Regions from separate parts of the Devosia lacusdianchii genome, predicted to be linked through region 1. Evidence: predicted binding sites of a transcription regulator. Region 1 holds the regulator's gene; each other region holds the start of a gene.
What was found. The regulator PhoB, encoded in region 1, activates phosphate uptake and scavenging genes when phosphate is short. The targets are predictions, from matches to a motif close to TGTCATNNANCTGTCAT.

Region 1 (7,658 bases):
AATGCTGGAGCGCGGACTCAAAATCATAGCCGAGATACTGGCGACCGACGAAGACGTGCTGGTGTAGCGCCGTGCCTGTAATCGTGAGTACGGCGCTGATCTATGCCGGGGCGGCGCTGGCCGAGATTGCCGGGTGTTTTGCCTTCTGGGCGTGCCGGCGCTGGTGGCTTTCGCCTAGCTGCTGACGCTGGCTCCGGCCGAGCATGCCGGGCGAACCTTTGCGGCCTATGGCGGCGTTTACATCGTGGCGTCGCTGGCCTGGCCGTAGGCAGTGGAGGGGCGGGTGCCCGATCGCTGGGACCTTACCGGCGGCGCGCTGGCGCTGATCGCGGCTGGCATCATCCTCTTCGCGCCGCGCGGTTAGCCGACGGCCCTCTTGCGAGGGGAAAAGCGATCGGCTACCAGTGACGCGCTTTCGGTTCCGCCAGGACGCGCGGATTAAAAGGGAACACGGTGCGGATTACCCATCAGGGGCCAATACCGTGGCTGCCCTCGCAACTGTAAGCGGCGAGCCATCCGTGCGCATGCCACTGGTCCACCGGGACCGGGAAGGCTGCGGATAGCGCCAGAGCCGCGAGCCAGGAGACCTGCCAGAGCGCAAGACCAAGTAGCCGGGCGAGGTGCCCCGGCAGGGGGCGCGATTGGAACCTGGCACGAATTTCGTGGCACGGTCGATGAATTGGCCTTCTCCCTTATGGAGAAGGCGAGATGGCTCGACCTGACGCAATAGTCTTCTGCATATCCCAGCAATATCTGAGTGCCGGCCGACAGGCGGCGCTGGCTGAAGGCCTGCTCGCGGCATCGCCTGTGCCGGCGCGGCTGGTGCGGCTGGAGGGCACCGGCCCGCATCTGGGCATGGTGCTGGATGAGCTGGCCGATGAGGGTCATGGGCGCATACTGGTGCAACTGCTGGGGTTGCCGTTTTCGCAGAGCCTGGCGGCCTGGATTCCAGGTGTGCTGGCGCATTGGAAGGCCGAGCGCGGTGACGGCGTCGAGTTGCTGCTGGGCGATGACGATCTGATCGACGCCGATATGCTTGGACGCATGGCACAGGCCGCTGTGGACCGGACCGACGGTGCGGTGGCGATCACCGACCAGAAGCCGAGCCTGGGCAAGCCGGGCTGGAACAAGGCGCCGCCCTTCAAGCACCACCTGCTGGTCTGCACCGGGCCGCGCTGCCATTTCCGCGGCGCTCCCAATCTCAAGATTGCGCTCACTGAAGCACTGACCGCTGCCGGCCTCAGCAAGGAGTGCCTGGTGGCGACGACCGGCTGCCTCTACCCGTGCAGCCAGGGGCCACTGCTGGCCGCCTATCCGCGCGGCGAATGGTACCGCCTGCTCGACCGCGCGGCGGTGGAGCGCTTCGTCACCACCGTCATCGGCGCCGGCGAGGCGCTGCCCGACCTGATCGTCCAGCATGTTGCGCCGCTGGACACCCCATCCCTTTCATCTGGAGAGACCCCATGAAGTTGACGACCCTGTTTGCGGCCGGCCTGTTGCTGGCCGTTTCGGCGCCGGTATTGGCGCAGCAGACCAGCTACCCGCTGACCATCCAGAATGGCGAAACCACGCTGGTATTCGAGCAGGCGCCGGAGCGGATGGTGACGCTCAACGGGCATACCACCGAGCTGGCGCTGGCGCTGGGCCTGGCGCCCAAAATGGTCGGCACCGCCTATATGAACCACCCGGTGCTCGACAGCCTCAAGGCCGAGTACGATGCCATCCCGATCCTGTCCGATGGCACCGGGTCGCCATCGCTGGAAGTGGTGCTGGGCACCAATGCCGACTTCACCTTCGGCCGCCTCAGCGCCTATCGCGACACGGCGGTGGCGCCGGTGGAAAAGCTCGGCGAGCTTGGCATCAACGCCTATGCGGTGACCGGTACGCTGATCAAGGGCGCGACCATGGACGTGGTCTATGAGGACATTGCCAAGCTGGGGCAGATCTTCGACATCCAGCCCAAGGCCAATGCGCTGATCGAGAGCATCAAGGCCGACATCGGCGCGGTGCAGGACACGGTGAAGGCGGCCGGCGTCGCGCCAGTGACGGTCATGGTCTATGACAGCGGCACCGACGCCATCTACACGACAGGCAAGGCATTGCAGACGCACCTGATCGAACTGGCCGGCGGCGTCAACGTGTTCGCCGACGTGGACGAAACCTGGGCCAATGTGAGCTGGGAAGAAGCCGTGGCGCGGGCGCCCGAGGTGATTGTGATCAACGACTATGGCCAGGTGAGCGCCGCCGACAAGATTGCGCTGCTCAAGGCCAATCCGGCCCTGGCCAGTGTGCCGGCCGTGCAGAACGACCGCTTCGTGGTGCTGCCGCTGCCTTCGGCCTTCGAGGGCGTGCGCAACCCCGAGGCAGTGCGGACGCTGGCGGCCGGATTCTATCCGGAACTGTTCCCGTGACCACGGACACACTCAATGCTCCCGCCGGCTGGCGGGAGCATTTGCGGGCGCTGCCGGTGGCGCTCATCGTTGCGGCCCTTGGGTTGGCGCTGGCGCTATCGCTGACGCTGGCGGTGACCATCGGCCCGGTGCCGCTGGACGCCAGCCTGGTGTGGCGTATCACCCTGGCCAAGATCACCGGCGCGGCCGGCGACTGGACGGCGGCCGAGGAGGGCATCGTCTGGACGCTGCGACTGCCGCGCGTGCTGCTGGCAGCGCTCGTCGGCGGTGGGCTCGCGGCCGTGGGCGTGGCCATGCAGGCGGTGGTGCGCAATCCGTTGGCCGACCCTTATGTGCTGGGCATTTCATCGGGGGCCTCGGTGGGCGCTGTGCTGGTGCTGGGCACCGGGGCATTGGCCGGACTTGGACTTTATGCCGTGCCGGCGGGGGCGTTTGCCGGCGCGCTGGTATCGTTCGTGCTGGTGTTCCTGGTGGCGATCGCCGGGGGGCAGATGTCGCCATTGCGGCTGGTGCTGGCCGGCATGGCCTGCGGCTATTCGCTGTCGGGGCTGACAAGCCTGATCGTGCTGACCTCGGAAAATCGCGAGCTGGCGCGCAACGCCATGGAATGGCTGCTGGGCAGCCTGGGTGGAGCCGCCTGGAGCGACCTGGGACTGCCTGGCGCGGCGCTGCTGATCGGCACGATCTACCTGGCGGTCAACGGGCGGGCGCTCAATGCGCTGCTGGTTGGCGACGAGACGGCGCGGACGCTGGGCGTCGATGTCGGCCAGTTGCGCCTGGTGCTGTTCGTGGTGCTGTCGCTGCTGACGGGCGTGATGGTAGCGGTGAGCGGGGCGATCGGCTTTGTCGGCCTGGTCATTCCGCATGTGGTGCGCATGCTCGTCGGCAGCGATCACCGCCGGGTGGTGCCGGTGGCGGTGCTGGTGGGCGCGATCTTCCTGATCTGGGTCGACGTGATCGCCCGCATGGCCTTTGCTCCGGTGGAATTGCCGGTGGGCGTGATCACGGCGTTGCTGGGCGGGCCGTTCTTTATCTGGATGCTGGCGACGCAGCGCCGCAAGCGGGAGGCGGCATGAACCAGGTATGGGTCAAGGGCGTCTCGGTGGAGGCGGCGGACCGGCGGATCGTCGATTCGGTGATGTTCGGCGTGGAACACGGCGAGTTCGTGGGCCTGGTGGGTCCCAATGGCAGCGGCAAATCGAGCCTGTTGCGCACCATCTACCGGGTGCTCAAGCCGATGGGCGGGGCAGTGCTGCATCTGGGCGACGACGTGTGGCGGCTCTCGGCACGCGAGGCGGCGCGGCGCATGGCCGTGGTGGCGCAGGAACGCACCGGCGAGTTCGACTTCACGGTGCGTGAACTGGTGTCCATGGGCCGCATGCCGCACAAGGCTGTGCTGTCCAATGACGGCCCGGAGGACCGGGCGATCGTGGCGCGGTGCCTCGATACGGTGGGCATGGCCCACTGCGCCGGGCGCAGCTTCAGCACGCTATCGGGCGGCGAGAAGCAGCGGGTGCTGGTGGCGAGGGCGCTAGCGCAGGAGGCGCCGTTCCTGGTGCTGGACGAGCCGACCAACCACCTCGACATCCGCCACCAGCTCGAGCTGCTGGCGCTGGTGCGGCGGCTGGGGACGACGACGCTGGCGGCGCTGCATGACCTCAACCTGGCGGCGCGCTACTGCCACCGGCTGGTGATGCTGGCCGAGGGCAGGGTGGTGGCGATTGGATCGCCGGCCGAGGTGCTGACGGCGGAACGGATCGCTGATGTCTATGGCGTGGGCGCCACCGTGCGGCTGGAGGAGGGCGTGCCGCGGATCGAGTTTTATCCGCTGTGAGGGGTGTCTTTGTTGAACGCCCCCTCCCAGCCTCCCGATAGGGGGAGGGGCTGCGCTGGTGGATGACGCGTCATTGGGCCCCCGGCAAGCCGTGGCCGCGACCTCGTCCTTCGACAGGCTCAGGATGAGGTCCATGGGGGATCGGTTGCGCGTCCGCACGGCACCGTGAGAGCAGCAAGCCCAAGGGGCTCAAGCCACCTGGGCAAATCTCTCGTCGAAGGCGTAGCCGGCGCCACGGACGGTGCGGATGGGGTCGGATTCGCGGCCGCGGTTGATGGCGCGGCGCAGGCGGCCGATATGGACGTCGACGGTGCGCTCATCGACGTAAACGTCGTTACCCCAGACGCCATCGAGCAGTTGTTCGCGGGAGTATACCCGGCCCGGATGGCGCATCAGATATTCGAGCAGGCGGTATTCGGTGGGGCCGAGGTGGACGTCGCGGTTGGCGCGGCGTACGCGGTGGGTGGTGCGGTCGAGCTCCAGGTCGCCGACCTTGAGGGCAGCGGTGACCAGGTTCGGGTTGGCACGGCGGAGCAGGGCGTGGATGCGGGCGACCAGTTCGGGCACCGAGAAGGGCTTCACCACATAGTCGTCGGCGCCGGTGGCAAGACCACGAACGCGCTCTTCTTCCTCGCCGCGGGCGGTGAGCATGATGATCGGCACGCGGGCCGTTTCCTCGCGGGCGCGCAGGCGGCGGCAGAGTTCGATGCCCGAGATTTCCGGCAGCATCCAGTCGAGCAGGATCAGATCGGGCAGCTTCTCCTGGATGGCGTGCTGGGCCTCGTCGCCGGTTTCGGCGGTGACGACGCGGAAGCCCTCGGCTTCGAGGTTGTAGCGCAGCAGGATGGCGATATCGCCTTCGTCTTCAACGACGAGGATGGTCGCGGGCATGGGTGGCTCCCGTCGGGTCTCTTGGCACCACGTCGGTGCGTGTGGCTCCACCCCCTCCTAGCCTCCCCCATCAAGGGGGAGGTATGGGCCGGTGGTTGGGAGGCTTCAGCGCTTCTTGCGGCTTAGGCCTTGATCTGGGTTCGGTGCAGCTCCTGCACGTCGGCGGTGAGCTGCTTGCCGGTCTGCAAGTAGTAGGCGCGCTCGGCGATGTTGGTGGCGTGGTCGCCGATGCGTTCGAGGCTCTTGGCGCAGAACAGCAGATGCGTGCAGGGCGTGATGTTGCGCGGATCTTCCATCATGTAGGTGAGGAGTTCGCGGAACAGCGAGGTGTGCATGGCATCGACTTCGTCGTCGCGGTTGCACACTTCGATAGCGGCGGCGGAATCGCGGTTGGAATAGGCATCCAGCGCTTCCTTGATCTGCCGCAGCACCAGCGCCGTCATGTTCTTGACGCCGTTGTAGAAGGTGGGTTGCAGGCTCATGCCCTCGAGCTTGAGCGAGCGGCGCGCCAGTTGCTTGGCCATGTCGCCGACGCGTTCCAGATCGGAAGCGACGTGGATGGCGGTGATGATGGCGCGCAGATCCGACGCCATGGGCTGGCGGCGGGCGATCATCGAGACGGCCATGTCATCGATCTTGCGCTGCATGTCGTCGATCCGCTGGTCGGCAATGATCGTGACGTCGGCCAGCTCGCGGTCGAGCTTGAGCAGGGATTTGGTGCCGTTCTCGATCGCGACTTCGACCTGCCCGCCCATTTCGGCGATGGTCTGGGCGAGAGCAACAAGCTCGTCATTGTAGGACGAAACGATGTGTTCGGTAGCCATTGTGATTCCTCGCCTTAGCCGATGCGGCCCATGATGTAGTCCTGGGTCTGCTTGTTGACCGGGTTGGTGAAGATGTCTTCGGTGACGCCTTCCTCGATCAGATTGCCCAGGTGGAAGAAGGCCGTCTTTTGCGACACACGGGCAGCCTGCTGCATGGAGTGAGTCACGATGACGATGGTGTAGTTCTCGCGCAGTTCGTCGATGAGTTCCTCGATGATGGCGGTCGCGATCGGGTCGAGGGCCGAGCAGGGCTCGTCCATCAGGATGACTTCGGGACCGACGGCGATGGCGCGGGCGATGCAGAGGCGCTGCTGCTGGCCGCCGGAGAGGCCGGTGCCGGCTTCGTTGAGGCGATCCTTGACCTCCTCGAAGAGGCCGGCCTTGCGGAGCGAGGACACGACGATCTCGTCCAGATCGGTCTTGGAACGAGCCAGGCCGTGGATTTTCGGGCCATAGGCAACGTTCTCGTAGATCGACTTGGGGAAGGGATTGGGCTTCTGGAACACCATGCCGATGCGGGCGCGCAGCTCGACGACGTCGAGGGCGGGATCATAGATATCCTCGCCGTCGAGCTTGATAGTGCCGCCGACCCTGGCGCCTTCAATAGTGTCATTCATGCGGTTGATGCAGCGCAGGAAGGTGGACTTGCCACAACCCGAGGGTCCGATGAAGGAAGTGACGGCGCGATCGGGAATGTCGATCGAGATGCCGTGCAGGGCCTGCTTGGCACCGTAGTGGACGGTGACATCGCGGGCGGTGAGCCGGATCTGGCGGTCGAGCATGTCGGTGGGATTCATGGTGGTGTTCACTGATTGCTGGGTCATCTTAACCTTGCCGGCGACCATATCCATTTGGCGTGTCCTTGTCCTAGGCGCGCTTTTCGAGGCGCGAGCGCAGGTAGATGGCGACGCCGTTGAGCATGATCATCACGAGGAGGAGGACCATGATGGCGGCGGCGGTGCGGGGTTCGAAGAAATTGCGGTTTTCGTTGCCCTGCCAGAGATAAATCTGGACTGGCAAGGCGGTGGCCTGGTCGAGCGGCGTCGCCGGGACAGCGGCCACAAAGGCCTTCATGCCGATGAGCAGCAGCGGGGCGGTTTCGCCGAGCGCGTGGGCCACGCCCAGGATGGTTGCCGTCAGGATCGATGGGAAGGTGACCGGCAGCACATGGTGGAACACCATCTGCGTCTTGGATGCACCCATGCCGAGGGCGGCCTGGCGGAGCGCTGGGGAGACGCCAAGCAGGGCGCCACGGGTAGCGATAATGATGGTGGGCAGCGTCATCAGGGTCAGCACCAGGCCGCCGACCAGCGGGGCGGAGATGGGCAGGTGCATGTAGTTGATGAAGGCAGCCGCGCCGAGGAGACCGAACACGATCGAGGGCACCGCGGCAAGGTTGTTGATGTTGACCTCGATCAGATCGGTGAGGCGCGACTTTGGCGCGAACTCTTCGAGATAGACCGCTGCGGCCACCCCGATCGGTACGGCAAGCACGATGACGATCAGCATCATCCACAAGGTGCCCACAAAGGCGCCGAGCAGGCCAGCGGAGGCTGGGGCAGATCGGCTATCGACGTTGGTGAAGATGGACCATGCGAAGCCGTTGGTGATGGCCCCGGTGGCGACCATTTCGTCGATCAGCGCTCGAGCCGGGGCGGAGAGTTGCTGCTGGGCATCGCCCAGCGAACGATCGATGTT
Region 2 (7,658 bases), 210 kb from region 1:
CATCCATTGCGCTCGAGCCCGAATTCTGGGCCGCGCTGGAACTCATGGCCGCACAGTCCGGCCAGACCATGGCCAGCCTGATCCGTACCATCGACGAAACCCGCGAAACGGCAAACCTATCCTCGGCCGCCAGACTGGCAGTGCTGCGCTGGTATCAACAGCGGGCGGGCTGAACCTCTAGAGGGTCCCGCTTTCGCGGGGGACTACGCCGTGGTGTGGACTTGCTTTGTGCATTCCCCAAGTTTGCACCTCGCCAAGCTCTGGCTTGATCTATCCACCCCACCAGCGCGCGGTGGTTGTTCGCTTCAGCAACACGGCTGAGCTCACACTAATTGATCGGCTGGTTGACGCCGAACTGCGGCTGGTTGACCTGAGGCTGCGGCTGAAATCCGAGATCGAGCGGTCCCTGGAGCGGCTGGTTGGGCGGCGGCGCTGGCGAAACCGGCGGCGCCTGCTGTTGTTGCTGCTGCTGTTCTAGCAACAACCGGCGCTGCTCTTCCTCGGTGGCAAGCCGGGCCGCTTCTTCCTCTGCCAGCCGCGCCGCCTCCTCCGCCGCGCGGCGGCGCTGTTCTTCGATCAAGCGGTTCCGTTCCTCGGCCGCCGCTCGCTGCCGGGCCTCATCCTCCGCACGCAGAACCTCGAGCCGATCGACTTCCAACTCATTGGCCCGCACCTGCACGGCCGCCACCATTTCGTCGACGTCCAGGGTGATCTCAGGCTGGAGCAGCGTCCCTGCAATGCGCGTGGTGATCCGCGCCGTGTCCTCACCGACCAGCCCGTTTTCATCCTCGAAGTCCAACGGCGTCAGCACGAAGCCGCCATTGAGCCCGAGCGGCGCCAGCGCCAGGCTGACATCGCCGGCGAGTCGCCCACCATTGCCCTCGACGATGAAATTGGCGAGCCGCGCGACCCCGCCCGCAATCGTAAATGTGCCGGCGGCATTGGGGGCGGTGAACTGGCCCTGCCCCAGCGCCAGACCCATGATCGCACCGAGAGCGTCGGCATCCATATTGAGAATATCGTCGAGACCAGCGACGGTCGGGAATACCGCCGGGGCCAATTGCTCCACCGACAGCCCATCCAGCGTAAAGCTGCCCTCGCCCGCGATCACGCCCAGCACTTCGGCAATGCTGGCGCCGGTACCCTCGAAGCGCACACCGCCATCGAGCACGCCCCCGAGGGATGCCGCCACGGCAGGTGTGACAATCGCGTCGACCGGGGCGTCCGTGACGCTCAACCGACCACTGACCGTCTTGTCGGTTAGCGGCCCGGCGCAGCAGACCGTCAGGTCGAGGTTGACCTTGGCCTCGCCGCTTACAGCCTCGAAGCGGGCAAGCCGTAGCTTGGTTTCGTCCCAGCTCAGTTCGAACTGCGTCGCGCCGAGCCGTTCCTGCCCGCCGCCCGTAATCGCATTGGCAGTAACGTTCACCGACCCGCGGGTCTGCCGGGGCTCTGCCCCAACCTCGATCGGCCCGTCCGGCCAGACGCCGTCACCCGCCACCAGCGCCGCTCGGCCAAACATGGTCGCGGCAAGTCCCTCGATCGAAATCGCGTCGATGGCCACGGCTCCGGCCACCGCCGCGGTACTGCCAGTGCGTGTGAGCGAAAGCTCGCCCGAAAAACCGGTCGTGCCGGATGTCCCGGTAATGTCGGTCAGTCGCGCCAGCCGCCCACCCTCGAAATGCAGTTCAGCATTGGCCTGGGCCATGGGCAGGCTGAGGCCGCGAGCACCCACAACATGCGCCATGCCACCCGCGTCGGCCAAGGCGATATCGAGCCTGCCGGTGCCCTGGATTTCGCCATCCCCAATGGTGAGCAGCTCCCCGGCGAAACCGATGCTCTCGCTGCCCGCGCTGGCATTAAGCTGGCCCTGGAGACTATTTGTCGGCGATCCCTGCAGCCCGACGCTGACCAGCATCGAATCCCCACTGAAGATTTGCGCCGAGCCAAGACCGATTTGCCGGGTTAGGCCCTCGGTATCGGTGGAGTCGAGAGTCGCAGTCAGCCGCAGTTGCCCGGTTGGTATCGCGGCAATTCCCGCGCCCAGCTCGGCTCGCAGGTCGAGATCCGCCACGCCCAGCGTGCCGTCCAGCGTCAGGACTTGCCCACCGTCATTGTCGGGCGGATCGAGATCGACCAGTATTTCTGCTGGTGCCGACGGCGCCAGAAAGTCGCGCCATGCCTGCGGCGTTTCCAACAGGTCGTAGAGTGCCGTCAGCGCCGGCGCATCGGCTCGCTGCACGCTGAGCCGCCCCGAACCGGACACGTTGGGGACTGCAATAGTGCCGCCTGCGGCAAGAGCGGCATCTATGCCGACACCGCCCCAGTCCGCCGCGGAAAGCCGCGTGAACCGCACGGTGTTCGGAACCCATTGCCCCTCGGCTACCAAATCGGTGCCGTCTTGACCAAACACCCTGGCCGTCTTCCCGGTCAGCGAAAAGCTACCCTCGGGGAAACTCAGCCCAAAGGCGGCCTCGGCCGCGATATTGGGCATCAACGCGCCTAGCATCGCGCTGCCGGTAGCGCCGAGTTCGTCGAAATGTCCCGCCAGGTCCAGCCGCTTCTCGGCACCGAAACCCAAGCGCAATTCCACCGCGTGGCTGCGCCCATTCAGCGTCAGCAGACCGCCGCTCAGACCCAGCGCATCGCCGACCAGCATGACCCGCGCTTCAAGGCTCCCGGGCTGGTTGAACAACGGATTGTCGGTATCGGGCTTGCGCCACAACGCCGCCAGCCCATCAAGCCGCTGACTCACCAGCGACACCGTGCCCCGGAAGGCCGGGCGTTCGCTTTCGCTCGATAGCTCGCCGCTCGCCCGCACCTCGGTATTGCCAGGCATCTGGGCGACGAGCTGCTCGATCTGCCACACTTGGCCATCGGTACTGGCATCGACCCGCACCTCGCGCAGTGCAAAACCCCGCAGGGCGACCTCGGCCAGGTCTATGCCCACCCTGCCCGGCATGTTCGGCATGATCGGCGCCGGCAGTTCCGCCAGCAGCCGCACCGCCTCGTAGGGCAAGGTTGAGGCGTCCTCGTTGGCATCGCGCGGCGGCAGCGAGAACACACCGCCCGAGATCACCGCATCGAAGCTGTGTCGATTGCCAAGCTGGATACTGGCGGCGCCCGTCAGTCTGGTCCCGGCCCGGTTCTCGTCGGGCTGTAGTGTATAGCCTGATAGCACGATCCGATCGGTTGAACCGGTGACCTTGCTCTCCAGCACCAGGTCGCCGCGAATGTCGTCCGCCACATCAGTCACCGGCGGCTTCTGTCGATAGGTCACCGTGCCGTCAAACTTGGGCGCCATGCCCGGCGTCAGCACCCCTTCGGCGCCAATCGAGAAGTCGCCGTCCTGCAAAAATCCGGTGACCCTGGTGTTCCCCGCAGCATCGACCAGCGCCGAATTGAACCGCACGCTGTAGCGGTCGTCGCCATGGCTGGCCGAACCCTGAAACTGAAATGGGCCGGCAAAGCTCGAAAGCTTGAACTCACCGTCGACATCATCAGCGGTAAACGTCTCGCCCGACCGCCGATCCGAGAGGCGCAGGGTGGCATCGACAATACTGGTCTGGGTCAGCGCCACACCGCCACCGCTTCCGGCAATGGACACGCCACTGCCGAACAAGCCGCTTTCATCGACGGTGAAGTCGATCACCGGGGCGTGCAGCACCAGCCGCGTGACGTTGTAATTGTCGCGCAGAAAATCCATCAGCGAGAATTCGGCTTCCACGCCATCGACGGTGGCGGCGGGCTCTTCGGGCGATCCCACCAGCACATCGGTCAGGGTCAGGCGCGGCTGCGGCAACAGCGAGAACTCGATATCGCCGCGGATCGTCACGGCCGTGCCCAGCACACCCGTCGCCAGCTCTTCCATGCGGCCGCGATAATCGCTCCAGTGGATAAAGCGCGGCGCGATGAAGGCGCCGGCGAGCACGATGATCGCCAGCATGCCAACGATGATGTAGATGCGGTTCAACACTGCGCGCAGTCACCCGGATTCCCGCGGCAGAGTGTAGGCAAGAGCGCCTGCCGCGCAACCCCGCCATTGCCTTGAATACACGCGAGGATTCTGGCCGAAACGGGATCGCGCCGATCACAGTTCGATCATCGCCGTAAATGGTAAGGCGGCCGGACCCGAAAGCCCGACCGCCCCATACAAAATACCAACACCTTAGAGAGCGTCGATCGACCAGAAGAATGTCTCCCCCGACGAGTCATCGACGCCGTCATTGTCGGTGATGACATAGCCGGTGCCATCGGCATCGATGGCAAAGCTCTCGACCTTGTCGACCACGTAGCCGTTATTGCTGGCGAGGTCGGGAACCAGGTCGCGCACCAGTTCCTTGGTCACGACCGGCAATTCGCCATCGAGAGCGGCCGGAACAAGGTCGGTCAGCGCGACGCGGTAGATCGCCTTGAGTGCGGCGCTACCGGCGATCTGGTTGTCCCGCTCGACGATATAGGCGTAGTCGCCATGCACAGTGATTTCGCTGAGGCCGACCCAGCCGCCCTCCGGCGCGGCCTCGAGCGGGTACCGCACGGCGCCCCACTCTTCGCTTTCGGTATTGTAGGCGAGCAGCTTCACCGAGCCCTTCTCGTCATCACCCCATTCGCGCTGCACGGCGACCCAAAGCGTATCGCCAACCTTGGCGACGCCTTCGGCGCCAAAGCGCTTCTGACCAGCCAGCAGGTCGACGGGGAAGCCAACCTCGTCCTCGATCTCGCCTTCGGCGTTCACGCGAATGAGGGCATGCGGCACCAGCTTGTCGCTATCGCCTTCGTTGGCGAGCCAGAAACCGCCTTCGCCATCGAGGGTGATGCCTTCAAGGTCGAGCTTCTGCGCGGTTTCGCCATTGCGGGTGATGATCGTCTTCTTGACGATGCGCGCCGGCTTGGCGGTCGCGTCGATCTCATAGATCGCTGGCGCGCCCGACAGCACGCTATCGCTGACCGCGTAGAGAATACCGGGCTTGTCGGCATCAGCCACGGCGCCCGAAATGGCGGCCCAGCCGATCGGGTGACCATCCGCATCAAGCTCGGACACCAGCTGTGGATAGGCGGCCTCGGCTTCGCTCAGCTCATAGACCATCACATGCGAGCCACCGAGGCCGTCTTCGCGCAGATCGACCTCGTTGGCCGTGGCCAACAGGTTGCGCTCGGGAATGGCGACCAGACCTTCTGGCGAAATGCCCGACGGCACCGACTGAAGATATTCCGGCTCGGCCCCGGTATCCTTGTAGATGGCGATCAGCGAGGAGCGCTCCTCGGCGACGAAGATGTATTTGATATCGCCGAACGTCGCGACTTCCAGACCCTCGGGCTCGACGCCCTTCTTGTTGCGGAAGTCCGGATAGTGACCCAGCAATGCTGCCTGTACGTCGAGCGCATTGCCTGAATCGAAGGCCACAGAACCATCGCGGTTGAAAATGGTGAAGCCGCGCGAGCCACCGTTCCAGTCGCCTTCGTTGGCGACAACAAGGCGATCATTGTCCAGCCACTTCACCGAGTCGGGTTCGCGCGGCAGGTCATCCTTGGAGCCGGTAAAGTCGATCGCACCGTCATTCTTGGTGTCGATCCCTTCAACGGAAACGGCGCCGGTTGAGAAGCCGCCAGTCACCGTGCCGGTCTTGGCATCAACGATGGCGACCCAGTTGTTTTCCTGCAGCGTGACGGCGATCTCGTCAGCGTCGTTGAAATCAACGAACTCGGCCTCGACGTCATCAGGCGCGACATCGGAGAGACCGGTCAGCTCGACCTTCTTGATACCAGTTTCAGTCACAGCGCCATCGGTGAGCGTGACGATGGTCAGGAAGCCCGTCGGCGCCTGCGGAATGGCCCCATCATTGACCTCCTCGTCGCGCTCATTTTCAATCGCGATAGCGAGGATCGTGTTGTCCTTGTTGTGGGCAATCGAGTCCGGCTGACCACCGAGCTCGAATTCGCCTTCGACCGCCTTGGTGGCGATATCGACGACGACCAGCTTGCCGGACGGCTCGACGAAGTTCTCGCGCGTGTTCACCGCAACATAGGCCTTCCCGCCGATCACGGTGACCGAAGTGGGCTCGCCGCCCATATCCATGAAGCCGCCCTGCCTGGGCGCCTTGGGGTCGGTAATGTCGATGAAGCCGATGCCGCCAGCCGGGCTATCGGAATAGATCAGGGTCATGCCGTCATCGGTTGCGGTGATGATTTCCGACGAGCTCGCTTCGGCCTCCGGATTGTTGAGTTCCACCGGAAAGCTGGCAATGCGGTTGAAGGTTTCGGCAGCAGCCACCGACGCAGTCGTGGCGAGCAGCGCCGCGGTCAGCGCGGCCAAGGATTTCGATGAGAACATGATGGAGCCCCTGTTGTAGTCCGATCCGCTTAGGGCGGCCACACAACAGTCCGATGACGCCAACATGACACATCGGTGACGGGCCGGCGTTCTATACACTGGGTCCGGCAATCCCTATATTGCCAACGAGAACAAAATAAGATTCGTCAATCCCCGCGCCGCGCCGCCAGCTCCGGCCGCAGCGATGGAAAGGCCCATGAATGCCCGGTGCAAACCAGCCCATCGACCGCCCGTCATCGGGGCCGATCACTAGCCAGCTCGGCCGTAGCGCGCCCGCGCCCGATTATCTGAAGGGCCTCAATGAAGAGCAGCGCGACGCCGTGCTGACCATCGATGGCCCTCTGCTGGTGCTGGCCGGCGCCGGCACCGGCAAGACGCGTGTTCTCACCACCCGCATTGCCCACATCCTCACCAGCAAGCGTGCCTGGCCGTCCGAAATCCTGTCGGTGACCTTCACCAACAAGGCCGCACGCGAGATGAAAGAGCGTATTGGCCATCTCGTCGGCGCCAGCGTCGAGGGCATGCCCTGGCTTGGCACCTTCCACTCCATCGGCGCGCGCATCCTGCGCCGCCATGCCGAACTGGTCGACCTCAAGTCCGATTTCACCATCCTCGATACCGACGACCAGATCCGGCTCATCAAGCAATTGCTCGATGCCGAGAACATCGACGAGAAGCGCTGGCCCGCCCGGCAATTCGCCGGGATGATGGACACCTGGAAAAACCGCGGCCTGCTGCCAAAAGACGTCTCGCCGGGCGAAAGCGGCAGCTATGCCAACGGCCGCGGCGCCAAGCTCTATGCCGACTATCAGGCCCGGCTGAAGGTGCTCAACGCTGCCGATTTCGGCGACCTGCTGCTCGAGAATATCCGCCTGTTCCGCGAGTATCCGGAGGTGCTGGCCGAATACCACCGCAAGTTCAAATACATGCTGGTCGACGAATATCAGGACAGCAACACCGCCCAGTATCTCTGGCTGCGCCTGCTCGCCCAGGGCAAGCCGGCGAGCGAGGCCAATATCTGCGTGGTAGGCGACGACGACCAGTCGATCTATGGCTGGCGCGGCGCCGAGGTCGACAACATCCTGCGCTTCGAGAAGGATTTTCCCGGCGCCAAGGTCATCAAGCTCGAACGCAACTACCGCTCGACCTCCAACATCCTCAAGGCCGCCTCCACCCTTATCGCCTTTAACGAAGGCCGGCTGGGCAAGACCCTGCAGACCGATGTCGGCGAACGGGGCGAGCTGCTTTCCGTCACCTCCCTATGGGACAGCGAGGAAGAGGCCCGCACTGTCGGCGACGAGATCGAGAACTACCAGCGTGCCGGCGA
Region 3 (7,658 bases), 150 kb from region 1:
AGGCAGAACCAAGCTATCTGTGTGAGGCTCGACGCCGTCGATACCGTGTCCCCGGCGTCGCGCGCCTGCTGAAACAGCACCTTGGCCCGCGACAGCGCAGCCACCGACTGGCCGGTGCGCCCCAGCCGCCAGGTTTCGGCCAGTTCTGCGGTCAGGTCTGAGGCAGGATCGCCGGGCAAGGGCTCAACTCATTAGCCGGTTAACAGGCCGCTGAGCTTAGTTCGACGACGTTAAGAAACGCAGAACCGCGCGCCTACAAACTGCCCGTGAGCGGCTATGCCTCGATCCACACGGGCACCGATTTGAACGCTGGCGTCTTGCTGCGCGGGTCGACCTCGGTGCCAACAAGCACATTCGCTTCTGGATAATAGGCCATGGCGCTACCCCGTGGCAGATCGAACGCCGTGGCCACCGCCGGCATGCGCCCGGTGTCGGAGGCCAGCGTTACCGCCTGTCCTTCCGTGACCCCAAGCGCTGCCATGTCGTCCGCATTGAGGAAAACCGCGAAGCGCCCGGCGCCGCCGCGATAGCTGTCCTGCTCCTCGTAGATAATAGTGTTGAACTGCCCCTCGCTGCGCACGGTGGCCAGGCTCAGGCGATCGTGTTGCAAGCTCGGGATCGGCGTCACCACGAAATGCGCCTTGCCGTCAGGCGTGCCGAATTCGGGCGTATGCATCACCCGGTGATTGATATGGAATTCACGCTTGGCAACGTCGATGTCGGCCAGTTGCTCCATGCCAGGCACGATGGCGGCGATGGCATCGCGAACGCGCGAATGCGCGCTGAACGCCTTGAAGTCGATGGGCAAATGCGGCAGCAGCCGCTGCCCGATCTCGCCCAGTATCCAGCTCTCGGGCCGCACATTATCAAGCCGCCTTATGCCGCCATCTGACAGGCGGACATAGTTGAACATCGATTCCTGCGTCGTAGGTTCCCATTCCTCGTCACGCGCCGTGACAGGCAGGATCAGTACCTCGCCATCGCCGAGGCCGTGCACGTGCCCCATATTGAGCGTCGTGGTGAGGAACAGCTTGAAGCCGATCGCCCCTATCGCGCGGCTGGCAAAGGCGCGATCGGGCGTGGCGCCCCAAAGGTTGCCGCCCATGATCACCGCACTGTCGATAGCACCGCTCTCGGCCGCCTTGAGACAGGCCATGGTGTCAAAGCCCTTCTCGGTCGGGAAGGTCACGCCGAATTCGGCTTCCATGCGCGCTAGTACGTCCCTGGCCAGCACTGGCTTGACCCCGATCGTACCGATACCCTGCACGTTGGAGTGTCCGCGCAGCGGCAGCAGTCCGGCGAAGCGCTTGCCCACCATGCCGCGCAGCATGGCGAGATTGGCGATCGCCTCGACATTCTCCACGCCATGCACATGGTGGGTCATGCCCATGCCCCAGGCAAACACCACTCGCTGCGCTGCACCATAGCGGCGGGCGATATCCTCGATTTCGGCTCTCGCAACACCGCACGCGTTGACGATGACGTCCCACGACAGGGCCGCGATATCATCGCGAAACGCCTTGTAGCCGCTGCTATGCGCCGCGATGAACGCCGCATCCTCCAGCCCCATTTCGAGGATCGCCTTGGCGATGCCCTTCATCAATGCAATGTCGGACCCGATCTTGGGCTGCACATAGGCCGACGCGATCTCGCTGCCGCCCTTGAGCATCGAGCTGGGTGATTTCGGCACGGCAAATTTTACCAACCCCGGCTCCCTGGCCGGATTGATGACGATCACCTCGCCGCCCCGCTCGCGGCAATTCTTCAGCATGTGAATGAAGCGCGGATGATTGGACGATGGGTTGGCGCCGATGACGAAAATCAGGTCAGCTCCAACAAGGTCCTCCAGTTCAACACTGGACGTACCCTTGCCGATCGTGGTCGCGAGACCCTCGCTGGTCGCCTGGTGGCAGTAATACGAGCAATTGTTGACGTTGTTGGTGCCATAGGCCCGCGCCAGCAACTGAAACAGGAACCCCGCCTCGTTGGACGAACGCCCGGACGAATAGAAGAATGTCCGCTGCGGATCGGTCGCCGCCAGCCTCTGGGCCGCGTGGGTAATCGCGAAATTCCAATCCACCGGGCGGAACCGGTTAGCACCTGCATCCCTGAATAGTGGCGTGCCGAGACGGCCCAGGTGCTCCATCTCCTTGCCGCTTAATTCCTGCAGGTCATCGATCGTATGTTCGAAGATTTCGCGCGGAATCGCCGGCTGGATGTCGGTCGATTGGGCCTGCACGCTCTTGTTGCAGACCGATGGAAACTCATCGAGTTCGTTGGTCATGCCGCCGCGCTGCCCGCCCATGCCATAGGCACAGGCCTTGCAGGCATTCTTGGCGGTCAAGGCCTTGCCGGCCTTGCCCACGCCCATACGGGCAATGGTTGCCAGTGTGTAGAGGACCTTCTTGGGTCCGCCGCCCACGATATGGCTGGTATCGGCCACGACTATGCTCCGCTTGCTGCACCGGCATTGTCGGCCGCAGCGCAGCAAGGCGCAAGCCTTGACCTCTCCTTGAAGGGAGGGCCCTGACCTTAGTAAACCGCCTTCACATACATATCCGCCGGTACCGGACCGCGCGCGTAGTCGGGGTGGCGCACGCGTTCAGGCAACACGACTTCCGGCTTGGGTACATCGGCATAAGGGATGGCTGCCAGCAGGTGGGCGATGGTATTAAGCCGCGCCCGCTTCTTGTCGTCCGCATCCACCACCCACCACGGTGAATCCGCCGTGTGAGTGCGCTGCAGCATGTCTTCCTTGGCCTTGGTGTAATCTTCCCAATGGCGGCGCGATTCCATGTCCATCGGCGAGAGCTTCCACTGCTTGAGCGGATCGTTGATGCGCATCCGGAAGCGGAATTCCTGCTCCTCATTGGTAATGGAGAACCAGAACTTGATGAGGATGATGCCTGACCCGACCAGCATCCGCTCGAACTCGGGCACGGTGCGGAAGAACTCTTCGAGTTCCGCCGGCGAGCAGAACCCCATCACCCGCTCAACACCGGCCCGATTGTACCAGGAGCGGTCGAACAGCACCATTTCGCCTGCCGCCGGCAGGTGAGGCACATAACGCTGGAAATACCACTGCGTCTTCTCGCGATCGCTCGGGGCCGGCAGCGCCACCACGCGGCAGACGCGCGGATTGAGCCGCTGGGTGATACGCTTAATAGCGCCACCCTTGCCGGCCGAGTCGCGCCCTTCAAAGATCACCGCGACCTTGAGCTTGTTGTGTGCGATCCAGTCCTGCAGCCGCACCAGCTCATGCTGCAGGCGGAACAGCTCGCGGAAATAGACGCGCCGATCCAGCGACCTGGCGCCCGGCCGCTCCTCGCCGCCGGCCATCAGTTCGAGCTGGTCATCCTCGAATTGCAACTCCAGTTCTTCATCGAAACTGTCGGTGATTTCGTCGCGAATGCGGTCCAGTTCACTCAGACGGTCAAACTCAGTCATGGGCGCCTCCGGGTCTCGCGCTGACTGTTCACACCCAGATTGCACTTTTGTGACACTTCGCGCCTGCCCCACAGGGGCAAGATTGCTCCAGTCGAGCAATCTTAGGCGAGAAGGCCATGAGCGCTGTGCGCGAATGGCACGGCCGTCCGGACACGCTCTCAGCGATGTCCGGATTTGTCCGCTATTGGTCAAACCGCGGCCTTGCTCCGCCAGCTCCAAGACGAAATAATCCAGAACAACGTCACTCAGCCCATGAGCAGAAAATGTCCGATACCGCGCTTCTCGTCATCGATGCCCAGGAGTCCTTCCGCCAGCGCCAGAACTGGTTCGAGGTCGACTCATCAGGCTATCTCGCCCGCCAGCAGGCGCTGATTGACGGCGCGCGCGCCAACGGTATCCGCATCGTGCGCGTGCTGCACGTCGAGCCCGAGGGCATCTTTTCGCTGGCCTCGGGTTTCGTGCGGCCGCTCGCCGAACTCAGCTACGAGCCGGACTTTACCGTCATCAAGACCCGGCATTCGGCGTTGGCTGGCACCGACTTGCCGATCTGGCTAACCGAGAATGGCATTCGCCGTCTTATCGTTTCGGGCATTCGCACCGAGCAGTGCTGCGAGACCACCACCCGTCACGCCTCCGACCTTGGCTGGACCGTCGACTATGTGACCGAAGCCACCCACACCATGCCGATCACCGACGCGACCGGCCGCACCTGGTCCCCCGACGATCTCAAGGCCCGCACCGCTGCGGTTCTGGATGGGCGCTTCGCCCGTGTGACCACCATCGAGGGCGCTCTCGCCGGCCCGGCGAAAGCCGCCGCGTAGCATGCCCAGGCGCATCCCCACTTTCGTTGTCCTGCCCGCCCACACCCTGCTGCTGGATGTCGCTGGCCCCATCGAAGTCCTGCGCCTCGCCAACGCGTTCCAGGCCGAGGTCGCGTTCGACGTGAGCTTCGTCAGCTCCTTGCCCTCGGTGACCAGCTCGATCGGGCTGCGTCTCGCCGGACTCATGCCCCTACCCGACCACATACCCGCCAATGCCTTGGTCATCGTTAGCGGCGATACAACCGACATTCTCGGGCAAGAGCGGCATCAGGACATCGAGCCGGCCGGCGCCACCGACGAGGCGATCGTCAATTGGCTCCGCCAGTTCGCCGGCAGCAGCACCCAATTAGTCTGTATTTGCAGCGGCGCACTCCTCGCCGCACGAGCCGGATTGCTCGACGGACGATCCTGCACCACGCATTTCTCCGATTGCGCGAAGCTGGCCCAGCTTGCGCCGCGGGCAAACGTGCTGGACGACCGACTATTCGTCGAAGATGGCCCCTGCCTCACGAGCGCTGGCATCACCGCGGGCATAGACCTCATGCTGCACCTCGTCGCCCGCTCGACCACCCCCCAGGTCGCTATGCAGATCGCCCGCCACCTGGTTGTTTACCTGCGCCGGGGCGGCCACGACGCGCAGCTTTCGCCTTGGCTCGACGGCCGCAACCACCTCCATCCCGCCATTCACAGGGTGCAGGACGCCATCACCGCCAACCCCGCGGCGGATTGGACACTGACGCGCATGGCCGATCTCGCAGCGGCCAGCCCGCGACACCTATCGCGTCTGTTCCAGCAGGCCGCAGGCATGACGCCCATCGACTTCGTCAACCGCCTGAGGGTGGCACTGGCGCGTGAACTAGTCACCCAGACATCACTCGACATGGAACACGTCGCTGAGCGCGCCGGGTTCGCCTCGAGTCGCCAACTTCGGCGGGCCTGGAGCCGTATACATGCCGAACCGCCCAGCGCGCTCAGAAGCGCTTGACCGGGGTCAGCTCCCCTCGGGCGCCACGCGGATCAGCCGGCCATTGTCCTCGTCGGTGAGCAGGTAGACAGCGCCATCGGGGCCTACGCGAACGTCACGAATGCGCCCCAACTGTCCCGCGAACAGCCGCTCCTCCCCGACAATAGTGTCCCCCTCGACATCGAGCCGCACCAGCAGTTGTCCGCTGAGCCCGCCAGCAAGCAGGTCACCCTGCCATTCGGGCATCAGTTCACCTTCGTAAAAATCGAGCCCCGAGGGCGATATCGACGGGTCCCAATAGTGCAGGGGCTGCTCCAGCCCCTCTTTCTCGGTGCCTTCGCCGATCGACACGCCAGAATAGTCGACACCATAGGTGATGACCGGCCAGCCATAATTCGCGCCCGGCTGGGGCATGTTGACCTCGTCGCCGCCCCGCGCGCCGTGTTCCACCGTGAACAGCACGCCATCATCACGCAATGTCGCGCCCTGCGGGTTGCGATGCCCCTTGCTCCACAGCTCCGGCGCCCAGCCCTCCGGCTTGGGATTATCCTCCGGCACCGAACCATCCGGCGCTATGCGCACGATGGCGCCGGCCAGGTCGCCAAAATCCTGCGCCCGGTCCTGGTCACCGCGCTCGCCCAGCGTCACAAACAGGTTGCCGTCATTGCCAATGACGACCCGCGAGCCGAAATGCCGGTTGGTGGTGGTGAACTTGTTCATGCGGAAGATCACTTGGCTATCTTCCAGCCGCCCGCCATCGCCCTCCAGCACCAGCTTGGCCGACAGCACGGCCGTGCCCTGCCCGCGCTGCAATCCGGCATCCTCCGCGCGCTCGGAGAAAGTCAGGTAAATCTGCCCGCTGGTTTCGAAATCCGGCGCCAATGCCAGATCGAGCAAGCCACCCTGGCCTTCATTGTAGACGTCTGGCGTCCCCGCGATCGGCTCGCCGACGGCGCCATCATTGATCACGCGCAATTGCCCGCTGCGCTCGGTCACCAGCATCCGCCCGTCGGGCAGGAAGCCCAGGGCCCAGGGATGGTCCAGCCCTTCGGCCAGCACGGTGGCGGTCAACGGACCGGCGCTGGATTCGGTGGTCTGCGCCCACGCCGAGCTTGGTGACGACAGCGCCAGGCCGGCGATTGCGGAGGAAATGAGGAGAGCTCGCATGGATGGACCTTTCGCCGCGATTTGGTTCAAAAACTTGCATGCGCGTGTGGACATGACCATCTTGATAACGACACCCGCTTGACCGGAACGCGGCAGCGGGGCAGTTTGCGCCTATCTCCCCTCAAAACTAATCGTGAAGCGCACGCCGAACGGATTTTGGCTGGGGATGAGCCTATTTATCTGCCGTGCCGATTGGAGGCGACGAAAATGGACAAGATCCCGATGACGGTTGGTGGCCATAAGGCCCTTACCGCCGAATTTGAGCACCGCACTGCTAACGAGCGCCGTCGCATCATCGATGCGATCGCCGAAGCGCGCGCCCATGGGGATCTCTCCGAGAACGCCGAATATTCGGCCGCCAAGGAGCAGCAAAGCCTCAACGAGGGCCGCATCAAGGAGTTGGAGACCATCCTGGCTCTGGCCGACATCATCGATGTGAGCAAGCTGGGCGGTTCCACCGTCAAGTTCGGCGCCACCGTCACCTACCTCGACGAGGACACTGAGGAAGAGAAGACCTACCAGGTCGTGGGCGATCCCGAAGCGGATGCTTCGGGTGGCCGCATCTCGATTTCTTCGCCCATCGCCCGCGCCATGATCGGCAAGAGTGAAGGCGATTCGTTCGAGGTCTCTGCTCCAGGTGGTGCCAAGAGCTACGAAATCATCAAGATAAAGTATGTCTGATGCCCAATTGTTGGGCAAACGCCCGACTTTGGTGTGACATTTCCGTTTGTTCCACAGGCAGGAATCTGCCCAAGGAACAGTTTGCCTTGAAAGAGTACTCCTTCGGCCCTTAACTAGGGGACGAGGGATTATTCGTTATTGTCGGAGAGCGTTGCGATGCACGCGAAAGTCATCATCATCGGTTCCGGCCCGGCTGGCTACACCGCCGCGATCTATGCGGCGCGCGCCATGCTGGAACCCGTGATGATTCAGGGGCTTCAGCCCGGCGGCCAGTTGACCATCACTACCGATGTCGAAAACTATCCCGGCTTCGCCGACGTCATCCAGGGCCCTTGGCTCATGGATCAGATGAAGGCTCAGGCCGAGCATGTCGGCACGAAAATCGTCAACGACCTCATCGTCAATGTCGATTTCGACCGCCGGCCCTTCGTGCTGACCGGCGATAGCGGCGATATCTACACCGCCGATAGCCTCATCATCGCCACCGGCGCCCAGGCCAAGTGGCTCGGCCTGCCGAGCGAGCAGAAATTCCAGGGCTTCGGCGTCTCCGCCTGCGCCACTTGCGACGGCTTCTTCTA
Region 4 (7,658 bases), 1.8 Mb from region 1:
CAGCACCCGCGCCAACCAGGTTCGTGGCAGCGAAGAAGCACAGGCAGAAGGCCAGCGACCCGCCGATAATAGTCGAGACGATGGCGATGTTTACGGTGATGACGAGCTGGTAGATGTAATTGGGGATGTAGAGGCGATCGGTCAGATAGAACCGCTCGGACGTGTAGTCGAACTTCTGGCTGCCGTCATAATAGGGCGACTCGATATCGAGCATGGCCCGGAAGATCTCGAAGGGATCGTTGGGCACGAAGTTCTTGATGAAGTCGAACATGAAGGGGAGGCGCTCGAAGAACTTCCCCGAATTGGCGGCATTGGCGTAGCTCATCGCCAGGCCGAGAGCGACGATGACTCCCACCACGATCAGCACCGAATAGATCCGGCGCGTCAGCACCTGCCCGCGGTAATGCTGCAGCAGGGTCTGGCCGGCGGGGGATAGTTCGGAATGGGCGATATCGGCCATTGGCAAGCTCTTTCCAAACCCACGGTGTCACCCCGGCGGCGGCCGGGGTCCATCCTGAGATGGTGATCGTGGCAAAATCTCAGGATAGATTCCGGCCTGCGCCGGAATGACATCGTGTGTGGTTCAGGCCAGGTAGCAGTTAGCCACCGATAACCGACTTACGGGCGTCGATGATGGTCTGGTACATCTGCTGGTCGGCGTCGACGAAGTTGGTGTAGCCACCAGCGGTGAAGGCGTCGAAGCACTCGAAGTCGGCTTCCGGCAGGCCCTTGAAGAAGGCCGTGACCTTGTCCTTCATGTCGGCTGGGAGCTTGTTGGAGACCATCAGCGGACCGTTCGGGATGATCGGCGACTGCCAGACTTCAACCAGGTCGTCCATGTCGAGCAGGCCCTTGTCGACCATGATGCGCAGGTTGCCGGAGGTGTAGCCTTCCGAGAATTCGCCCTGGCCCGAGCCAAAGGTGGTGCCGACATCCCAGGTGCCGTCGAGGACCCCGAGGACGAGGTTTTCGTGACCGCCGCCAAAGCCGGTTTCGCTGTAGAATTCAGCGATCGGCGCGCCGATATCGGTCGGCAGCGCAACGTTGGGGATCAGGTAGCCCGAGGTGGAGTCCGGATCAGCAAAGCCGAGCTTCTTGCCCTTGGTCGAGGCCAGGTCGGTGATACCGGAGTCAGCGCGTGCGACCATGATGGTGTGGTAACCGGTCGAGCCGTCTTCCTGCTGGGTGGTCAGAACCGGGTCAACGGCTTCCGGGTCCTGCAGGTAGATCGAGGCATAGGATGACGCACCCATGATGGCGATATCGATGGTGCCGCCAAGCAGGCCCTGGATAATGCCGTTATAGTCAGGCGAGGGGAAGAACTGGACTTCGGAAACGCCGGTGGCGGCCTTCAGCGGCTCGGCAACGCATTCCGAACGGCGAAGCTGGTCAGCTTCGTTTTCGCCGCCATCGAGGCCGATGCGCAGAACGGTGACGTCCTGGGCGAAGGCAGCGGTCGACATGGTCAGGGCCACGGAGGCCAGGAGGACTTTACGGATCGCGGACATGGAGTGTTTCCTTTGGTGACGCGTGGTTGTCGGCAGCCGGATATCCGGCAGCGGAACTTCTGTTACGGCGCCGGATTGACGACGGCGGCGGTCTTGAGGGTGATTGGTGCGATGGAGGTCGAGGTCATCGCCTCGGAGAAGGCTTCCTTGAGCCCGTCGGCGCCGTAGATGGTGCGCGCCACGTCGGTGGTGAGCTCGTTGGGCGTGCCATCGAACACCACCTTGCCCTGCGCCATGCCGATGATACGCTCGCAATAGGCGCGCGCCGTATCCAGCGTATGCAGGTTGGTGATGACGGTGATGCCTTCGGCATTGATGTCGCGCAGGCTGTCCATGACGATCTGGGCATTGCGCGGGTCAAGGCTGGCGATCGGCTCGTCGGCCAGGATCAGCTTGGGGCCCTGCATCAGCGCCCGGGCAATCGCTACGCGCTGCTGCTGGCCACCCGACAGGGTCTGCGCCCACTGCGTCGCCGTCGCGGCGATATCGAGCCGCTCGAGCGCCTTGAGCGCTTCAAGCTGCTCGTCGGCCGAGAACACCTGCAGCAGATTGAGGAGTGGGTTGCGTCCGTTGAGCCGGCCCAGCATCACATTGGTGATGACGTCGAGGCGCGGCACTAGGTTGAACTGCTGGAAGATCATGGCGCAATCGCGCTGCCAGTTCCGCAGGTTCTGCCCGCGCAATTCCGACGTGCGAACGCCCTCGTATTCGATGTAACCAGTGGAGACGTCGGCCAGGCGATTGATCATGCGCAGCAGGGTCGACTTGCCAGCGCCCGAGCGGCCGATAATGCCGACCATCTGCCCTTGCGGGATTTCGAGATTCACGTCGCTGACGGCAAGCTTGTCACCGAAACGTCGTGAAACGTTGGAAATCTTGAGCATCAGGCGCCCTCGCCGTTGAACTGCGGCAGACCTAGGGCGGTGTCATGAAGCTGGGATTACACTTGCGTGACGGTTTGGTGACTGTGCACCGGGCAGCTGTGGTGGGTTGTCGCGGGCGGCAGAAGCACTTTGGCACAGGCGCCGCCAAACCCACCGCGCGTCACCCTCGGGCTTGACCCGAGGGCTCTTCACTTGCGGAAACCTTCGGTAAGTACAAAGCCCTCGGGTCAAGCCCGAGGGGGACGTTCGCGTATGAGAATGGTGCAGCGCCTACTCATACTTCTCCAGAAACGCCTCGATCCCCAGCTTGCGGAAATCCGGCAGCGCCTCGTGCAACTTCTCGTGGCTCCAGTCCCACCACGCCATCGCATCGAGCCGTCCAGCCACATCATCACTAAACCGCTGCTTGATGGTTCGCGCCGGCACGCCCACGGCAATGGCGAAATCCGCCACGTCCTTTGTCACCACGGCATTGGAGCCGATGATCGCCCCATTGCCGATCCTCACCCCCGGCATCACCACCGCGCCATGACCTATCCAGGTATCATGACCAATGGTGATCCCCTGCCCGGCGCGCCAGTCGAAGAAGCCCTGGTCATCTTCCTCACCCTCGAAATACCAGGCCGAGCGGTAGGTGAAGTGGTGCAGTGAGGCCCGTTCCATCGGATGCATGCTGGCATAGATGCGCACATGGCTGGCGATGTTGGCGAACTTGCCAATCTGGGCATAGGCAATCTGCGTATTCTCAACGCAGTAGGCGTAATCCCCCAGCGTCGAACGCGACACATGGCTGCCGGCGCCGACCTCGGTGTACCGGCCTAGCGTCGAGCCCGTCACCTGAGCGGTTGGATGGACGAAGGGTTTTTCGGAAAGCCGGGTCATGCGGCAATCCTCGGCGCGAATGCAGTCACGTCGACGATGCGATCCGCCACCCGTTCCCGCACATCGTCGTCATGAAAAATCCCCAGCAAGGCCACGCCGGCGGCCTTCTTCTCAGTGATCATGGCGACCACTACGGCGCGGTTGGTCGCATCGAGCGATGCTGTAGGCTCGTCCAGCAGCAAGACCGGGTGATCGGTGATGAAGCCGCGTGCAATGTTGACGCGCTGCTGCTCGCCACCCGAGAAGGTGGCAGGAGGCAGCGACCACAGCCTTTCCGGCAGGTTGAGCCGGGCCAGCAGTTCGCGGGCGCGCTGCTGAGCCTCGGTCTTGTCGACGCCACGGATCACCAGCGGCTCGGCCACCACGTCGAGCGCCGAGACACGCGGCACGGTGCGCAGGAACTGGCTGACATAGCCAATGCTGTCCCGTCGGAGCGTCAGCACCGTGCGCGGGTCGGACGCTGCCAGATCGACCGCCTCTCCATGGTGCCGGATCACGATGGCCCCGGCATCGATGCCGTAATTGCCATAGACCATCTTGAGGATCGAACTCTTGCCCGCCCCCGAAGGTCCGCCCAGCACGACGCACTCGCCGGCCTGGACATCGAAGTTCACATTCTCCACCACCGGCAGCACGACGCCGTCGCGCAGATGCATGGTGAAGGTCTTGGCGAGATTTTGAACGGAAAGCGCGGTCATAGCATGTACTCCGAAGTTCCGGCTCTTGCACCCACCCTCCCCCTTGTGGGGAGGGAAGCGAGACAGGACTTAGCTTCAGCTAAGTCCGTTGAATCGAGCAGGAAGGGGGTATCTCGCCGCAAACTGAGCATGCGCGCCCCCCCCCTCCCAGCCTCCCCCATCCAGGGGGAGGTGCCGTCCTGTGGTGGTGACAAGTTCCATGCCTCACACCTGCAAAATCGAGGAAACCAGCAGCTGCGTGTAAGGCTCACGCGGATCATCCAGCACGCGGTCAGTGAGACCGGCCTCGATCACCCGCCCATCCTTCATCACCATCATGCGATGGCTGAGCAGTCGGGCGACGGCGAGGTCGTGGGTCACGACAATTGCTGCCAGCCCCAGTTCGCCCACCAGCCCACGCAGCAGATCGAGCAGGCGCGCTTGCACCGACACGTCGAGGCCGCCAGTCGGCTCATCCATGAACACCAGGCGCGGCCCGGTCACCAGGTTGCGGGCGATCTGCAGGCGCTGTCGCATGCCGCCGGAGAAGGAGCGCGGCTGATCGTCGATACGGTCCGCCGCGATCTCAACGCGCCCGAGCCAGTCGAGCGCCGTGTCGCGGATATGCCCATAATGCCGGTCACCCACGGCCATTAGCCGCTCGCCGACATTGGCGCCGGCCGATACCGTCATGCGCAGGCCATCGGCCGGGTTCTGGTGCACGAAGCCCCAGTCGGTGCGGACGAGGAAACGCCGCTCGGCTTCGCTCAGCTCATAGATATTGCGCCATTGCTCATCGCGCATGCGGTAGAGGGTCCGGCCCGAGCTCGGCTCCAGCGTCGCCGACAGGGAGTTCAGCAACGTGGTCTTGCCCGAGCCGGATTCCCCCACAATGGCCAGGACTTCACCCGGCCAGAGCTCGAAACTCACATCGGCGCAGCCGAGACGGCTGCCGTAATATTTGGTCAGGTTCTCGACGCGGAGAAGGGGTTCGGTAGTCATTGGATATATCCTTCCTTACCTCTCCCTTCGGGGGAAAGGTCGACCCTCTTGGGTCGGGTGAGGGGGCCTTTTCTTGATGCGGTGAGGAGGAAGGCCCCCTCACCCCCAAAGGGAGAGGTGAAGAGTTGCCAATCACTCATTCCGCCGCCTCCTTCATCCCCAGCGCACCAACGTGCCCCGCTTCCCGGCGTTCTTCGCAATTGTCGGTGTCCGAGCAGACGTACATATGCCCGCCCCGGTCATCCAGAATGACCTCGTCCAGATACACCTGCTCCGCCCCGCACAGAGCACAGGGCTCGGCAAAATGCTGGATCTCGAATGGATGATCCTCGAAATCGAGGCTCACCACTTCAGTATGCGGCGGCACGGCGTAGATGCGATGCTCGCGCCCGGCGCCGAACAACTGCAGCGCCTCGCTCATATGCATCTTGGGGTTGTCGAACTTGGGGGTCGGGCTCGGATCCATTACGTAGCGGCCCTCGACCTTGACCGGATAGGCATAGGTCGTGGCGATGCGGCCGTGGCGAGCGATGTCCTCGTAGAGCTTGACGTGCATCAGCCCGTATTCCTCAAGCGCATGCATCTTGCGCGTTTCGGTTTCGCGCGGTTCGAGGAAGCGCAGCGGCTCGGGGATCGGTACCTGGTAGACCAGGATTTGCCCCTGCCCCAGCGCCTTTTCCGGAATGCGGTGGCGGGTCTGGATGATGGTGGCTTCGGCGGTATGGGTGGTCGTTGCCACCTGCGCGACCTTGGCGAAAAAAGCCCGGATCGAAACAGCGTTGGTGGTGTCGTCAGCGCCCTGGTCGATGACCTTGAGCACATCCTCTGGCCCGATGATCGACGCCGTCACCTGCACGCCACCCGTGCCCCAGCCATAGGGCATGGGCATTTCGCGCGACGAGAATGGCACCTGATAACCAGGGATGGCGATGGCCTTCAAAATGGCCCGCCGGATCATCCGCTTGGTCTGCTCGTCGAGATAAGCAAAGTTGTATTGGGCGACGGCGTTCATTCCGCGGCCTCCTTCATTTCGGCCGCATCATGCTCCGCCCGCATGCGCCGGATCAGGTCCAGCTCCGCCTGAAAATCCACATAGTGCGGCAGCTTCAAATGCTCGACAAAGCCGGTCGCCTGCACATTGTCGGAGTGCGAAATGACGAACTCCTCATCCTGCGCCGGTGCGACAATGTCCTCGCCAAACTCGCGGGCCCGCAGCGCCCTGTCGCACAGCGACATGGCCATGGCCTTCCGCTCAGCCTGGCCGAAGACCAGTCCGTAGCCACGGGTGAATTGTGGCGGCACTTTCGCCGAGCCCTTGAACTGGTTGACCATCTGGCACTCGGTCACCCGGATGCGCCCGAGGTTCACGGCAAGGCCCAGCTCGGGCACGTCGAACTCGACATCGACTTCGCCAATGCGGATCTCGCCGACGAATGGATGGCTGCGGCCATAGCCGCGTTGGGTCGAGTAGCCGAGCGCCAACAGGAACCCCTCGTCGCCACGCGCCAGCGCCTGCAGGCGCAGGTCGCGATCCAGTGGAAAGTCCAGCGGCTCACGCGTCAGGTCGCCGACATCGCGATCGGGATCGGTCTCGCCATCGGGCTCCATCAGCCCCTGCCGTCCGAGAAGGTCAGTGACGCGCGGCGCCTGTTCCGTCTCGGCCTCGCGAACGATCGGCGCAGGCACATCGCCATCGACGATCGAGGGATCGAGCAGGCGGTGAGTATAGTCGAAGGTCGGCCCCAGCATCTGCCCACCGGGCAGGTCCTTGAAGGTCGCCGAAATGCGGCGTTCGATCAGCATTTCGCCCGTCTCGATCGGCTGGGAATAACCGAAGCGTGGCAGCGTGGTGCGATAGGCGCGGACCAGAAAGATCGCTTCTATCAGGTCGCCACGCGCCTGCACCAAAGCCAGCGCCGCCAGTTCCTTGTCATAGAGCGAGCCCTCGCCCATGGCGCGATCCACCGCGAGCCCAAGTTGCTCGACGATCTGGTCGATGCGCAGCGCGGGCACCGACCGATCGCCACGGCGGCGGTCGGCCAGCAGTGCGTGAGCATTGGCAATGGCGGCTTCCCCGCCCTTGACGGCTACGTACATGTCAATGTCCTTCCGAAATGCGGGTCGAGCGCGGCAGGCCCATCACCGCGCCATCGGCCACCAGCAGCAGATCGATGCCGCGCGGGAACAGTTCGCGATTGGCCGCCCACTGCGCCACGAAATCCCCGGGCAGCCCGACCGGGCTAATATGGCCGTGCTCCTTGATCCCCGGACCACGGATGATCAGCTCGGCGCCGCCGCTCAAAGCCTCGACGGCCAGCACGATTGTGGTCGAGCGATCGGGGTATTCCTGGGTGCCGAGGTTGAACTGATCGAGGGGCGGCAAATGCGCGGCGCCGCTTGCGAAAGCGAAGTTCGCTTTGCCCGGCTCGGCCACCACCGGCGCACCGGTGTGAAAGTTAACATAGTCCAACACGGCGCGGTCGCTGCGTGTCGCATTATCGAGCCAAATACTGGTGTCGTGGTCGGTCAGCGTTAACAGTGTGCTAACCAACTCGGTCGTCAGGCCACCACTAGCGGTCACGGGTGTAGCGAGTTTTTGGATCGTTCCGGGGTTAGCCAGCGCGTCCATGATCGCCCGGAAACAGGTCTGGGATTGCAGCACAGGTTCGGCAAATCCGCCTTCTAGACCGAGGTCCATCTCAGTT

Region 2: a site for PhoB is predicted at 6,385-6,401, ahead of MF606_RS13505 (esterase-like activity of phytase family protein). Genes of this name have one in related genera too.
Region 3: a site for PhoB is predicted at 3,486-3,502, ahead of ppk2 (polyphosphate kinase 2). Genes of this name have one in related genera too.
Region 4: a site for PhoB is predicted at 2,459-2,475, ahead of phnC (phosphonate ABC transporter ATP-binding protein). Genes of this name have one in related genera too.

What each region holds. Positions count from the first base shown of each region.
Region 1 is NZ_CP092483.1:2,942,267-2,949,924, reverse strand. Features, by position in the region: gene MF606_RS14545 (aminotransferase-like domain-containing protein) at 1-67, shown strand, start outside; partial or broken gene MF606_RS14540 (YnfA family protein) at 81-364, shown strand; cobalamin riboswitch at 400-608, shown strand; gene MF606_RS14535 ((2Fe-2S) ferredoxin domain-containing protein) at 709-1,467, shown strand; gene MF606_RS14530 (ABC transporter substrate-binding protein) at 1,464-2,411, shown strand; gene MF606_RS14525 (FecCD family ABC transporter permease) at 2,408-3,487, shown strand; gene MF606_RS14520 (ABC transporter ATP-binding protein) at 3,484-4,245, shown strand; gene phoB (phosphate regulon transcriptional regulator PhoB) at 4,435-5,136, opposite strand; gene phoU (phosphate signaling complex protein PhoU) at 5,259-5,960, opposite strand; gene pstB (phosphate ABC transporter ATP-binding protein PstB) at 5,975-6,757, opposite strand; gene pstA (phosphate ABC transporter permease PstA) at 6,828-7,658, opposite strand, start outside.
Region 2 is NZ_CP092483.1:2,733,005-2,740,662, forward strand. Features, by position in the region: gene MF606_RS13495 (ribbon-helix-helix domain-containing protein) at 1-173, shown strand, start outside; gene MF606_RS13500 (AsmA family protein) at 329-3,973, opposite strand; gene MF606_RS13505 (esterase-like activity of phytase family protein) at 4,169-6,331, opposite strand; gene MF606_RS13510 (ATP-dependent helicase) at 6,532-7,658, shown strand, end outside.
Region 3 is NZ_CP092483.1:2,797,198-2,804,855, forward strand. Features, by position in the region: gene MF606_RS13770 (GGDEF domain-containing protein) at 1-179, opposite strand, end outside; gene MF606_RS13775 (FdhF/YdeP family oxidoreductase) at 275-2,443, opposite strand; gene ppk2 (polyphosphate kinase 2) at 2,533-3,447, opposite strand; gene MF606_RS13785 (cysteine hydrolase family protein) at 3,711-4,268, shown strand; gene MF606_RS13790 (GlxA family transcriptional regulator) at 4,270-5,253, shown strand; gene MF606_RS13795 (PQQ-dependent sugar dehydrogenase) at 5,260-6,399, opposite strand; gene greA (transcription elongation factor GreA) at 6,607-7,080, shown strand; gene trxB (thioredoxin-disulfide reductase) at 7,237-7,658, shown strand, end outside.
Region 4 is NZ_CP092483.1:1,098,418-1,106,075, reverse strand. Features, by position in the region: gene phnE (phosphonate ABC transporter, permease protein PhnE) at 1-460, opposite strand, end outside; gene phnD (phosphonate ABC transporter substrate-binding protein) at 600-1,508, opposite strand; gene phnC (phosphonate ABC transporter ATP-binding protein) at 1,571-2,392, opposite strand; gene MF606_RS05390 (LbetaH domain-containing protein) at 2,663-3,274, opposite strand; gene phnL (phosphonate C-P lyase system protein PhnL) at 3,271-3,972, opposite strand; gene phnK (phosphonate C-P lyase system protein PhnK) at 4,177-4,953, opposite strand; gene MF606_RS05375 (alpha-D-ribose 1-methylphosphonate 5-phosphate C-P-lyase PhnJ) at 5,090-5,965, opposite strand; gene MF606_RS05370 (carbon-phosphorus lyase complex subunit) at 5,962-7,050, opposite strand; gene phnH (phosphonate C-P lyase system protein PhnH) at 7,052-7,651, opposite strand; gene phnG (phosphonate C-P lyase system protein PhnG) at 7,653-7,658, opposite strand, start outside.